DNA from 2 places in the Paenibacillus sp. GL_099_B genome. Region 1 is predicted to be linked to the other one. Evidence: a T-box and tRNA genes for the amino acid it is inferred to sense, from the RefSeq annotation. Region 1 holds a T-box; the other holds one or more tRNA genes.
What was found. The T-box of region 1 lies ahead of tyrS (tyrosine--tRNA ligase). A T-box ahead of a tRNA ligase gene usually reads a tRNA of that ligase, here a tRNA-Tyr.
Positions count from the first base shown of each region.

Region 2: it has a tRNA-Tyr gene. The T-box ahead of tyrS (tyrosine--tRNA ligase) is inferred to sense a tRNA for this amino acid. The anticodon was not compared.

Region 1 is NZ_CM174430.1:4,376,532-4,381,768, forward strand. Features, by position in the region: gene AC3ITG_RS19760 (hypothetical protein) at 1-18, shown strand, start outside; gene AC3ITG_RS19765 (YxcD family protein) at 24-302, shown strand; gene tyrS (tyrosine--tRNA ligase) at 456-1,715, opposite strand; T-box leader at 1,835-2,056, opposite strand; gene AC3ITG_RS19775 (hypothetical protein) at 2,156-2,296, opposite strand; gene AC3ITG_RS19780 (protein adenylyltransferase SelO) at 2,325-3,794, opposite strand; gene AC3ITG_RS19785 (YhfM domain-containing protein) at 4,020-4,457, shown strand; gene AC3ITG_RS19790 (nucleobase:cation symporter-2 family protein) at 4,604-5,237, opposite strand, start outside.
Region 2 is NZ_CM174430.1:297,094-302,330, forward strand. Features, by position in the region: rRNA gene AC3ITG_RS01310 (23S ribosomal RNA) at 1-1,984, shown strand, start outside; rRNA gene rrf (5S ribosomal RNA) at 2,065-2,181, shown strand; tRNA gene AC3ITG_RS01320 (tRNA-Ile) at 2,220-2,293, shown strand; tRNA gene AC3ITG_RS01325 (tRNA-Ala) at 2,322-2,397, shown strand; tRNA gene AC3ITG_RS01330 (tRNA-Asn) at 2,399-2,474, shown strand; tRNA gene AC3ITG_RS01335 (tRNA-Glu) at 2,479-2,550, shown strand; tRNA gene AC3ITG_RS01340 (tRNA-Val) at 2,675-2,750, shown strand; tRNA gene AC3ITG_RS01345 (tRNA-Met) at 2,771-2,844, shown strand; tRNA gene AC3ITG_RS01350 (tRNA-Asp) at 2,872-2,949, shown strand; tRNA gene AC3ITG_RS01355 (tRNA-Phe) at 3,160-3,235, shown strand; tRNA gene AC3ITG_RS01360 (tRNA-Thr) at 3,254-3,329, shown strand; tRNA gene AC3ITG_RS01365 (tRNA-Tyr) at 3,339-3,424, shown strand; tRNA gene AC3ITG_RS01370 (tRNA-Lys) at 3,432-3,507, shown strand; tRNA gene AC3ITG_RS01375 (tRNA-Leu) at 3,514-3,594, shown strand; tRNA gene AC3ITG_RS01380 (tRNA-Gly) at 3,605-3,679, shown strand; tRNA gene AC3ITG_RS01385 (tRNA-Arg) at 3,687-3,763, shown strand; tRNA gene AC3ITG_RS01390 (tRNA-Leu) at 3,778-3,856, shown strand; tRNA gene AC3ITG_RS01395 (tRNA-Pro) at 3,864-3,937, shown strand; tRNA gene AC3ITG_RS01400 (tRNA-Gly) at 3,947-4,017, shown strand; gene iolD (3D-(3,5/4)-trihydroxycyclohexane-1,2-dione acylhydrolase (decyclizing)) at 4,339-5,237, shown strand, end outside.

The DNA.
Region 1 (5,237 bases):
AGAAACGGACGGTACTAAGCTCTATGGTTCTAAGCATGGATGAAATTGTCAACGCGATCTGTATTCACATGGCTGAACGTAAGGGTGTTCGCCCAACCGATGTCAATGTGGAACTGAGCTGGGAAGAAGAAACGGGATATTCCGCTGAAGTCTGGATTCAAGGCCGCAGTCAGTACCTGGTTGAATCCAACATGATTGAAGCGATCCTGCGCTACCTGCACAGTGAATACGATATTCGGGCTTACCGTGAGAATGTAAGACTTGATCTGGATGAAGAGATCACAGCGATTGTGAATCAATAAATTAATAACTAATAAGCCATTTGCGGATGGAATATAAAAAGGACCGTCTCCATGATGTCATTGACATGATTGGAGACGGTCCTTTTTTTGTGTTGCTTGGGAAGGTAAGACCTTTGCTTCTACCTCCCCAAGATTCATGCTGCAATATTATTGCTACTTCAATTTCACCAGACTGTAATTTTTCTTGCCTTTGCGGATAATGATGAATTTACCACCGATTGCGTGCTCTGCAGAGACCGTGAATTCAAGTTCCGTAACTTTCTCACCATTCATGGAGATAGCTCCTTTGGTGACATCCTCACGCGCCTGACGTTTGGATGGCTCCAGGCCAAGATCCACGAGCCAGTCTACAATATTTTTCGCTTCACCATCGGTTTCGAAGGTCGGCATTTCTTTAAAGCCTTGCTCGATTTCGTCTGCTGTAAGGGAACGAATGTCTCCGCTGAACAGTGCTGCCGTAATGCGCTTAGCCTGCTCCAGCATATCGTCGCCGTGAACAAATTTCGTCATTTCTTCAGCGAGTGCCTTTTGTGCTTCACGCTTGTGCGGCTCCGTTTCTACCTTTTCAGCCAAAGCTTCAATCTCCTCTTTGCTTAGGAATGTGAAGTATTTCAGGTATTTGATCACATCACGATCATCCGAGTTCGCCCAGAACTGGTAGAATTCGAATGGAGTCGTTTTATTCGCATCAAGCCAGATGGACCCGCCTGCGGATTTACCGAATTTTGTTCCGTCGGATTTGAGCATAAGCGGGATCGTCAGACCGTAAGCTTTTGCTTCTGGCCCTTCTTTTTTACGGATCAGGTCCAGACCGCTTGTAATGTTGCCCCATTGATCGGAACCGCCAATTTGCAGCTGTACATCCTCATGTTGGAACAGGTGCAGGTAATCGAGCGATTGGAGAATCTGGTAGGAGAACTCGGTAAACGAAATTCCGTCTTCCAGTCTGCTCGCAACCACATCTTTGGCCAGCATCGTGTTGAGGTTAAAGTTTTTACCGTAGTCACGCAAAAATTCAATCACATTGATTTTGTGTGTCCAGTCGTAGTTGTTGACCATACGTACCTGATTGTCGCCATCCGTTACAAAAAGCTTTTTCATTTGTGCAGTCAGAGCATCCACATTGGCCTGTACCTCTTCCAACGTTTGAAGAGAACGTTCCGATTGACGACCACTTGGATCACCAATAGTTCCTGTTGCCCCACCAATCAGAATAACCGGACGGTGGCCAGCGAGTTGGAAACGTTTCAGCATCATGAACGGAATCAAATGTCCAATGTGCATGCTGTCTCCTGTAGGGTCAACCCCGCAGTACAAGGAAACCGACGTGGTCTCGGTCAGCTCACGCAGACCCTCCGCATCCGTCTGTTGGTTAATAGCGTCGCGCCATTCCAGTTCATCAATAATATTCAAAACAAGCAACCCCTTCTCTATGCATTGGTATTAGGCCATGATCTACGTTAATTCACAAGGAGCTAAGCCGGGCGAGGCTTTTTTGGACACAAAAAAATCGCCGCCTTGTCATCAATAGACATAGGGACGATTATCATAACCGTGGTACCACCCAACTTGCACAGACAACAACTCACGCGCTGTCCATACCGCTTTCAGCAAAATATCGTTTGCCATTCCGCTTGGCATTACCCAAGTACTCCAGAGTGTAATTCGCAGCCCTTGTATGTATCAGGTTCCATCAACCCCTGACTTTCTGTAACAGGGACAAAGCCGCTACTGCGCTCTATCAACGTAATTCATGTATTCAATTTATAGCCAGTATAGCCGAACGTTAATATCATTGCAAGGTCAAGTATTTATCTTTAGATAGAACAACAGATGAGTGCCTGCGCCAAAGTTTATAAAGACATCATGTTCAACTTCTCGTGGTAATATGCATAAGCCTTGTCTGCAATCTGATCTTCATTGTTCCAAAATTGCTGATCCAGCGTATCCAGCTGTTCAAGTTCCTGTGGGCATGATAATGAAAAAGCTGCCATTGGCAGCCTCTTCATAACAAGTTTTCAATCAGGTTCCACAGAAAGTCCGGTAGGAGGCATCGCACTGCGCAGGCAGTTTCGCGTACTCAGCCTGTTCGGGAGAATGTGCAAACGGGTTTGAAAGAACAGCAAGAAGCTTCTCCATCACACTAAGATCTCCGTGATTCTCTGCTCGGTCCAGTGCTTCTTCCACCCGATGATTACGAGGAATCACCGCCGGGTTGCTAGACTTCATCAATTGCTGCGATTCTTCTTTCCCTTCCTGCTGTCTGCCTAATCTTGCCTGGCGACGCTCATTCCACTCCGCAAACTCTGAAGTATCGAATAAAGGAGCTCCGTTGAGCGTATCAAAGGTCAGTGCGAGGAACGTATTTGTGTAATCTGCACTATGCTTCTCCATCAATTCAAGAAGATCTCTGATTAACGCTTCATCCTCAGCCTCTTCATTAAACAAGCCCAGCTTACTCCGCATTCCCGAGAGCCAGTGGTGATGATACAATTCAGAGAATTGTGCAATCGCATCCTGGGCGATTTGTACAGCCTGTTCTTCATCCTCATGCAGCAGTGGCAGAAGCGTCTCGGCAAACCGAGCCAGATTCCAGCCGCCAATATACGGTTGATTTCCATAGGCATACCGACCTTGCGTGTCAATGGAGCTAAATACCGTCGCTGGATTGTAGGCATCCATAAACGCACACGGCCCATAATCGATGGTTTCACCACTGATGGCCATATTATCTGTATTCATTACGCCATGAATGAAACCAACCTGTTGCCACTTAGCGATAAGTGAAGCCTGCCGCTGAATGACTTCCTGAAGCAACAGCAGATAGCGATTATCGGCTTCCGCAATATCGGGAAAATGCCGTTTCAGTGTATAGTTAGCCAATGCTCTGAGCTCATCAATCGATCCCCATCTGGCTGCGTATTGGAAGGTTGCTACACGTAAATGACTTGAAGCTACTCGAGTCAGGATAGCACCAGGTCGCTCTGTTTCGCGTGTAATGTTTTCTCCAGTAGAAACAACCGCCAGACTTCGCGTTGTTGGAATGCCGAGTGCATACATCGCTTCACTAATAATGTATTCACGCAGCATTGGCCCAACAGCAGCACGTCCATCACCTCCGCGAGAATATGGGGTTCTTCCGGAACCTTTCAGCTGGATATCCACTCGCTCGCCTTGTGGCGTGATCTGTTCTCCCAGCAGCAAAGCCCGTCCATCACCAAGCATGTTAAAATTACCGAACTGATGACCCGCATAGGCCTGAGACAGAGGCTCGGCACCTTCCGGAATCAGGTTTCCTGCAAACACCTCCGCTCCTTCATCACTGTTCAGTGCCTCAACATTCAGCCCCAGGCTGGCTGCAAGCAACGTATTGAAGATGATCAACTTCGGTGATTGAACAGGTACCGCACCCTGATTTGTAAAAAAGGTCTGTGGCAAACGTCCATAACTGTTGTCGAAGTGCCAGCCTTTTTTCAGCGTTTCTTGTTGCATGGTGATCACAACTCCTTTTCTGTAACCAAGCGATATCAGGATATCCCTTCGTTTATATTTTAGCCTTGTGAACCAATGCTCATTTATGTAGTCGCATGGAAATTCAACGGAAAGAACATGTAGCATGTTCATGATGAAACTTTAGCATATTTATATCCCTTTTGCATTCATCCCGCTGTAACTTTCATACCCGGGGCACCGTTTAAGTTTCAAGGGGGGATCAGATTGAGAAAATACATCTATTGGATTGGGTGTATGACACTTTTGTTTATGTGCCTTACGGGTTGTTCAATGGGCGAAATACAATCGAAAGGAGATCAGGTTATCATTCAACAGTCGGTCGATGAATCAAATAAATACACCCTTCTTAGAGAAATTACCGACCCGACTCAGGTGCAAGCCATCAGGAACATCACCGCCTCTATCCCATCGAACAATACTATAGCGGATATGGTGCGGCCTCCAGATTATAAATTCTTTTTTGAGAATAACAAATCATCCTCAGATAAAAGTGTCATCTATAATCTCTGGATCAGTCCCCATCAGGATCAGGTTGAGATCATCATTGAAAGCAAGCCTACTTATGTTCAATTAACTAAGAAGAAATCTGCAAAACTTTTCGAACTTATCACAGGTGAAAAGCTTCCGGGGTATGTTGAGTAAAACAATCCACTGGTACTCATCAGTTAACACAACATAAAAACCCAAGAGGTTCATTGGCGAGGGGAATCATTCCGATCATCCCACCCCACTCAACACCATCTTGGGTCTGTTCCATTTATTCAGATTACATGCCTACAAAATAATCATTACGTATGTGCCTCTTGAGCCTGTACGGGCTGTACGGGCAGACTCTCCTTTTTAAATCCGAGGTTAAAGAAGATATTGAGCAGAATGGCGCACAGACTTCCTGTGATAATACCATCACCAACAATAATGCGGATACTTTGAGGCAGCTGGGCAAACAGATCGGGCACAGCCGTGACGCCAAGACCGAGTGAAACCGAACAAGCAACGATCAACAAATTGGATTGCTTACTGAAATCCACATGTTGCAGCATTTTAATCCCGGATGAGACCACCATGCCGAACAGAACAACCGTTGCCCCGCCGAGTACCGCGCTGGGGATAATCGTTGCGAATGCCGCAACTTTGGGGATGAGTCCGAGAAAAATCAGAATACCTCCGGCTGCAACAACCACATTGGTCGTTTTCACCTTGGAGAGCTGAACCAAACCGACATTCTGGGCAAAAGTGTTATAAGGAAAAGCATTGAAGATTCCACCAAGCACAAACGCCAGACCTTCTGCGCGATATCCTCGTGCCAGATCCTTTTCGTTAATCGGTTGATCACAGATTTTGCTCAAGGCCATAAACACACCTGTAGACTCAATAATGACAACCGTACCGACAATAATCATGGTAATGATAGGACCGATTTCG
Region 2 (5,237 bases), 3.0 Mb from region 1:
TTACCAAGCTCAGTCAAACTCCGAATGCCATAGACTTACTTCCGGGAGTCAGACAGTGAGTGCTAAGATCCATTGTCAAAAGGGAAACAGCCCAGACCATCAGCTAAGGTCCCCAAGTGTGTGTTAAGTGGGAAAGGATGTGGAGTTGCACAGACAACCAGGATGTTGGCTTAGAAGCAGCCACCATTGAAAGAGTGCGTAATAGCTCACTGGTCGAGTGACTCTGCGCCGAAAATGTAACGGGGCTAAACACACCACCGAAGCTATGGCTTGATGCTTTGCATCAGGGGTAGGGGAGCGTTGTATAAGGGTTGAAGGTGTACCGTAAGGAGCGCTGGACATTATACAAGTGAGAATGCCGGTATGAGTAACGAAAAGATCAGTGAGAATCTGATCCGCCGAAAGCCTAAGGGTTCCTGAGGAAGGCTCGTCCGCTCAGGGTAAGTCGGGACCTAAGGCGAGGCCGAAAGGCGTAGTCGAAGGACAACAGGTCGAAATTCCTGTACCACCGTAAGCCGTTATGAGCAATGGGGGGACGCAGCAGGGTAGTGACGCGGACTGATGGATGTCCGTCTAAGCAGTGAGGCTGATGTGTAGGCAAATCCGCACATCGTAAGGCTGGACTGTGATGGGGAGCGAAAATTATAGTAGCGAAGGTCATGATCTCACACTGCCAAGAAAAGCCTCTAGCCAGGTGATGGTGCCCGTACCGCAAACCGACACAGGTAGGCGAGAAGAGAATTCTAAGGCGCGCGGAAGAACTCTCGTTAAGGAACTCGGCAAAATGACCCCGTAACTTCGGGAGAAGGGGTGCCCCGGTAGTGTGAATAGCACGAGGGGGCCGCAGTGAAAAGGCCCAAGCGACTGTTTAGCAAAAACACAGGTCTGTGCGAAGCCGTAAGGCGAAGTATACGGGCTGACGCCTGCCCGGTGCTGGAAGGTTAAGGGGAGCGGTTAGGAGCAATCCGAAGCTGTGAACCGAAGCCCCAGTAAACGGCGGCCGTAACTATAACGGTCCTAAGGTAGCGAAATTCCTTGTCAGGTAAATTCTGACCCGCACGAATGGCGTAACGACTTGGGCGCTGTCTCAACGAGAGATCCGGTGAAATTTTAATACCTGTGAAGATGCAGGTTACCCGCGACAAGACGGAAAGACCCCATGGAGCTTTACTGCAGCTTGATATTGAATTTGGGTACGATCTGTACAGGATAGGTGGGAGCCTTTGAAACGTGAGCGCCAGCTTGCGTGGAGGCACCGTTGGGATACCACCCTGATCGTATCTAGGTTCTAACCTGGTACCGTAATCCGGTGCGGGGACAGTGTCAGGTGGGCAGTTTGACTGGGGCGGTCGCCTCCTAAAGAGTAACGGAGGCGCCCAAAGGTTCCCTCAGAATGGTTGGAAATCATTCGAAGAGTGCAAAGGCATAAGGGAGCTTGACTGCGAGACCTACAAGTCGAGCAGGGACGAAAGTCGGGCTTAGTGATCCGGTGGTACCGCATGGAAGGGCCATCGCTCAACGGATAAAAGCTACCCTGGGGATAACAGGCTTATCTCCCCCAAGAGTCCACATCGACGGGGAGGTTTGGCACCTCGATGTCGGCTCATCGCATCCTGGGGCTGAAGTAGGTCCCAAGGGTTGGGCTGTTCGCCCATTAAAGCGGTACGCGAGCTGGGTTCAGAACGTCGTGAGACAGTTCGGTCCCTATCTGTCGTGGGCGTAGGAAATTTGAGAGGAGCTGTCCTTAGTACGAGAGGACCGGGATGGACGTACCGCTGGTGTACCAGTTGTTCCGCCAGGAGCACCGCTGGGTAGCTATGTACGGAAGGGATAAGCGCTGAAAGCATCTAAGCGTGAAGCCCCCCTCAAGATGAGATTTCCCAGTATGTAAGACCCCTTGAAGACGACGAGGTAGATAGGCTGGGGGTGGAAGTGCAGCAATGCATGGAGCTGACCAGTACTAATCGGTCGAGGGCTTATCCAATATGCAAGTTGTAAATCGCACATTTCGTTTCGGATCTAGTTTTCAGAGAATAAACTCTGAGATGTAAGCTAAGCTATGCGTTTGGTGGCGATGGCGGAGGGGTTCCACACGTACCCATCCCGAACACGACCGTTAAGCCCTCTAGCGCCGATGGTACTTGGACCGCAGGGTCCTGGGAGAGTAGGACGCCGCCAAGCGAAACCCCTTTGGGGTATTTTTTTTCGGTTTTTCATAGGGGCCCTTAGCTCAGTTGGTTAGAGCGCACCTCTGATAAGGGTGAGGCCGGTGGTTCGAGTCCACCAGGGCCCATAGTAATACCAGATATACTAAAGTGTATGGGGCCATAGCTCAGCTGGGAGAGCGCCTGCCTTGCAAGCAGGAGGTCAGCGGTTCGATCCCGCTTGGCTCCACCATTCCCTGATAGCTCAGTTGGTAGAGCACTCGACTGTTAATCGAGTTGTCACAGGTTCGAGTCCTGTTCGGGGAGCCATTAAGGCCCGTTGGTCAAGGGGTTAAGACACCTCCCTTTCACGGAGGTAACAGGGGTTCGAATCCCCTACGGGTCATAGCTATATTTATTAGCTTAAAAAAGGGATGAGAATCCCAAAGGTTCGTCGGAGGATAAACTTCGTTAGCAATGGCTTCGCAGTCTCGAACGAAGTGAGAGTATCCCCTACGGGTCATATATATGGAGGCTTAGCTCAGCTGGGAGAGCATCTGCCTTACAAGCAGAGGGTCGGGGGTTCGAACCCCTCAGCCTCCACCATATCATTTTCTGAATAACGACGCGGGGTGGAGCAGCCCGGTAGCTCGTCGGGCTCATAACCCGAAGGCCGCAGGTTCAAATCCTGCCCCCGCAATTATACTTTCTCTGAAGAAAGTGATATGGAACCGTGGTGTAGTTGGCCTAACATGCCTGCCTGTCACGCAGGAGATCGCGGGTTCGAATCCCGTCGGTTCCGCCATCTTGATTTTGCTTCAGGGATGAGAATCCGTTTTTGGGTTCGTCGGAGTATTCACTTCGAGAGCATCAGCTTCGCAGTCTCGAACGAAGTGAGAGTATCCCGTCGGTTCCGCCATTTTAATCTTTACATGAGGAAGTTGTTCACTTAATCTGCTATATGGCACCGAACGCCTTAGATAAAGTGCAACGTATCAAGATTAAACTTTATTGTGGCTCGGTAGCTCAGTCGGTAGAGCAGAGGACTGAAAATCCTCGTGTCGGCGGTTCGATTCCGTCCCGAGCCACCATTTATCACAACTTAATATGCCGGTGTAGCTCAACTGGTAGAGCAACTGACTTGTAATCAGTAGGTTGGGGGTTCAAGTCCTCTCGCCGGCACCATGTAATCCTGGAGGATTAGCGAAGCGGCCAAACGCATCAGACTGTAAATCTGCTCCCGTACGGGTTCGGTGGTTCGAATCCATCATCCTCCACCAGTTTTTTGAGTCATTAGCTCAGTTGGTAGAGCACCTGACTTTTAATCAGGGTGTCGAAGGTTCGAGCCCTTCATGACTCACCATTATATGCGCGTGTGGCGGAATTGGCAGACGCACTAGACTTAGGATCTAGCGTCTTTGACGTGGGGGTTCAAGTCCCTCCACGCGCATCCTTTATAAGCGGACGTGGCTCAGCGGTAGAGCATCGCCTTGCCAAGGCGAGGGTCGCGGGTTCGATTCCCGTCGTCCGCTCCAATATTTTGCGCCCTTAGCTCAGCTGGATAGAGCGTTTGACTACGAATCAAAAGGCCGGGAGTTCGAATCTCTCAGGGCGCGCCATTATAACTTCATATGCCGGCGTGGCGGAATGGCAGACGCGCTCGACTCAAAATCGAGTGGGAAACCGTGGAGGTTCGAGTCCTCTCGCCGGTATAGATAACGGGATGTAGCTCAGCTTGGTAGAGCACCTGGTTTGGGACCAGGGGGTCGCATGTTCAAATCGTGTCATCCCGATTTTTACATGCGGGTGTAGTTCAATGGTAGAACTTTAGCCTTCCAAGCTAATAGCGTGGGTTCGATTCCCATCACCCGCTTTATAGAAGTGTAAAAAAAAGAGATGGTTTCTGCCATCTCTTTTTTTTGCATTTTTTAACGTTTCCATTGCTCTCTGAACATTCACTCCAATACTATTAACTTATCGGATCATAGCTTTATTAACAGTGGGATAATACACAATACCACAGTGATAAAGCTATGTTTATTTGCCGTTTTGTAAAACGCTTACAAAAATATCTTGCCTAATCCTTCAGCCTGTAATACTATATCAATTAAGCGCTTAACCTTTAGGGGTAAGGCGCTTAAACTTAACGTAGATTAAGCGCTTAACCCCTAAAGGGAAGGGAGATGATCATTCCATGACAACCATTAGACTGACGATGGCTCAGGCACTGCTCCGATATCTGGATCAGCAATATATTTCCGTTGATGGGGTAGAAACCAAGTTTGTGAAAGGCGTTATCGGCATTTTTGGTCACGGCAACGTAACTGGTATTGGAGAGGCACTGGAGCGTAGTCCTGGAAGTCTAACGTATATGCAGGGTAAAAATGAACAAGGCATGGTACATACGGCAGCGGCCTATGCCAAGCAGAAGAACCGTAGACAGATTTATGCCTGCACGACATCCATCGGACCAGGTGCACTGAACATGATTACCGCAGCGGCAACCGCGACGGTCAATCGGATTCCTGTTTTACTGCTTCCGGGTGATAACTTTGCCACACGTGAGCCCGATCCCGTGCTGCAACAACTGGAGGTAAGCGGCGATTATACCATTTCAGCCACTGATCCGTTCAAAGCGGTCAGTAAATACTGGGATCGCATCGTACGTCCCGAACAGCTGATGATTGCTGCCACGCAGGCGATGCGCGTGCTGATGGACCCGGCGGAGACGGGCGCGGTAACGCTGGCGCTGCCGCAGGATGTGCAGGCAGAGGCGTACGATTACCCTGAATCGTTCTTCGCCCGCAAGGTGCATTACCTGGACCGTCGTCCACCGGTCCAGGCGGCAATTGAACGGGCAACGCAGCAGATTGCCCGTGGCAGGAAGCCGCTGATCGTAGCAGGCGGCGGCGTGTTGTATGCCGAGGCATCCACACAGCTGGCTGAATTCGCCGAGGCATTTGGCATTCCGGTTGCCGAGACGCAGGCTGGCAAAAGTGCCCTGGCGTGGGACCACCCACTTAATGTGGGAGCCATCGGTGTTACCGGCTCGCTGGCTGCCAACAGGCTTGCCAGGGAAGCAGATGTGGTAAT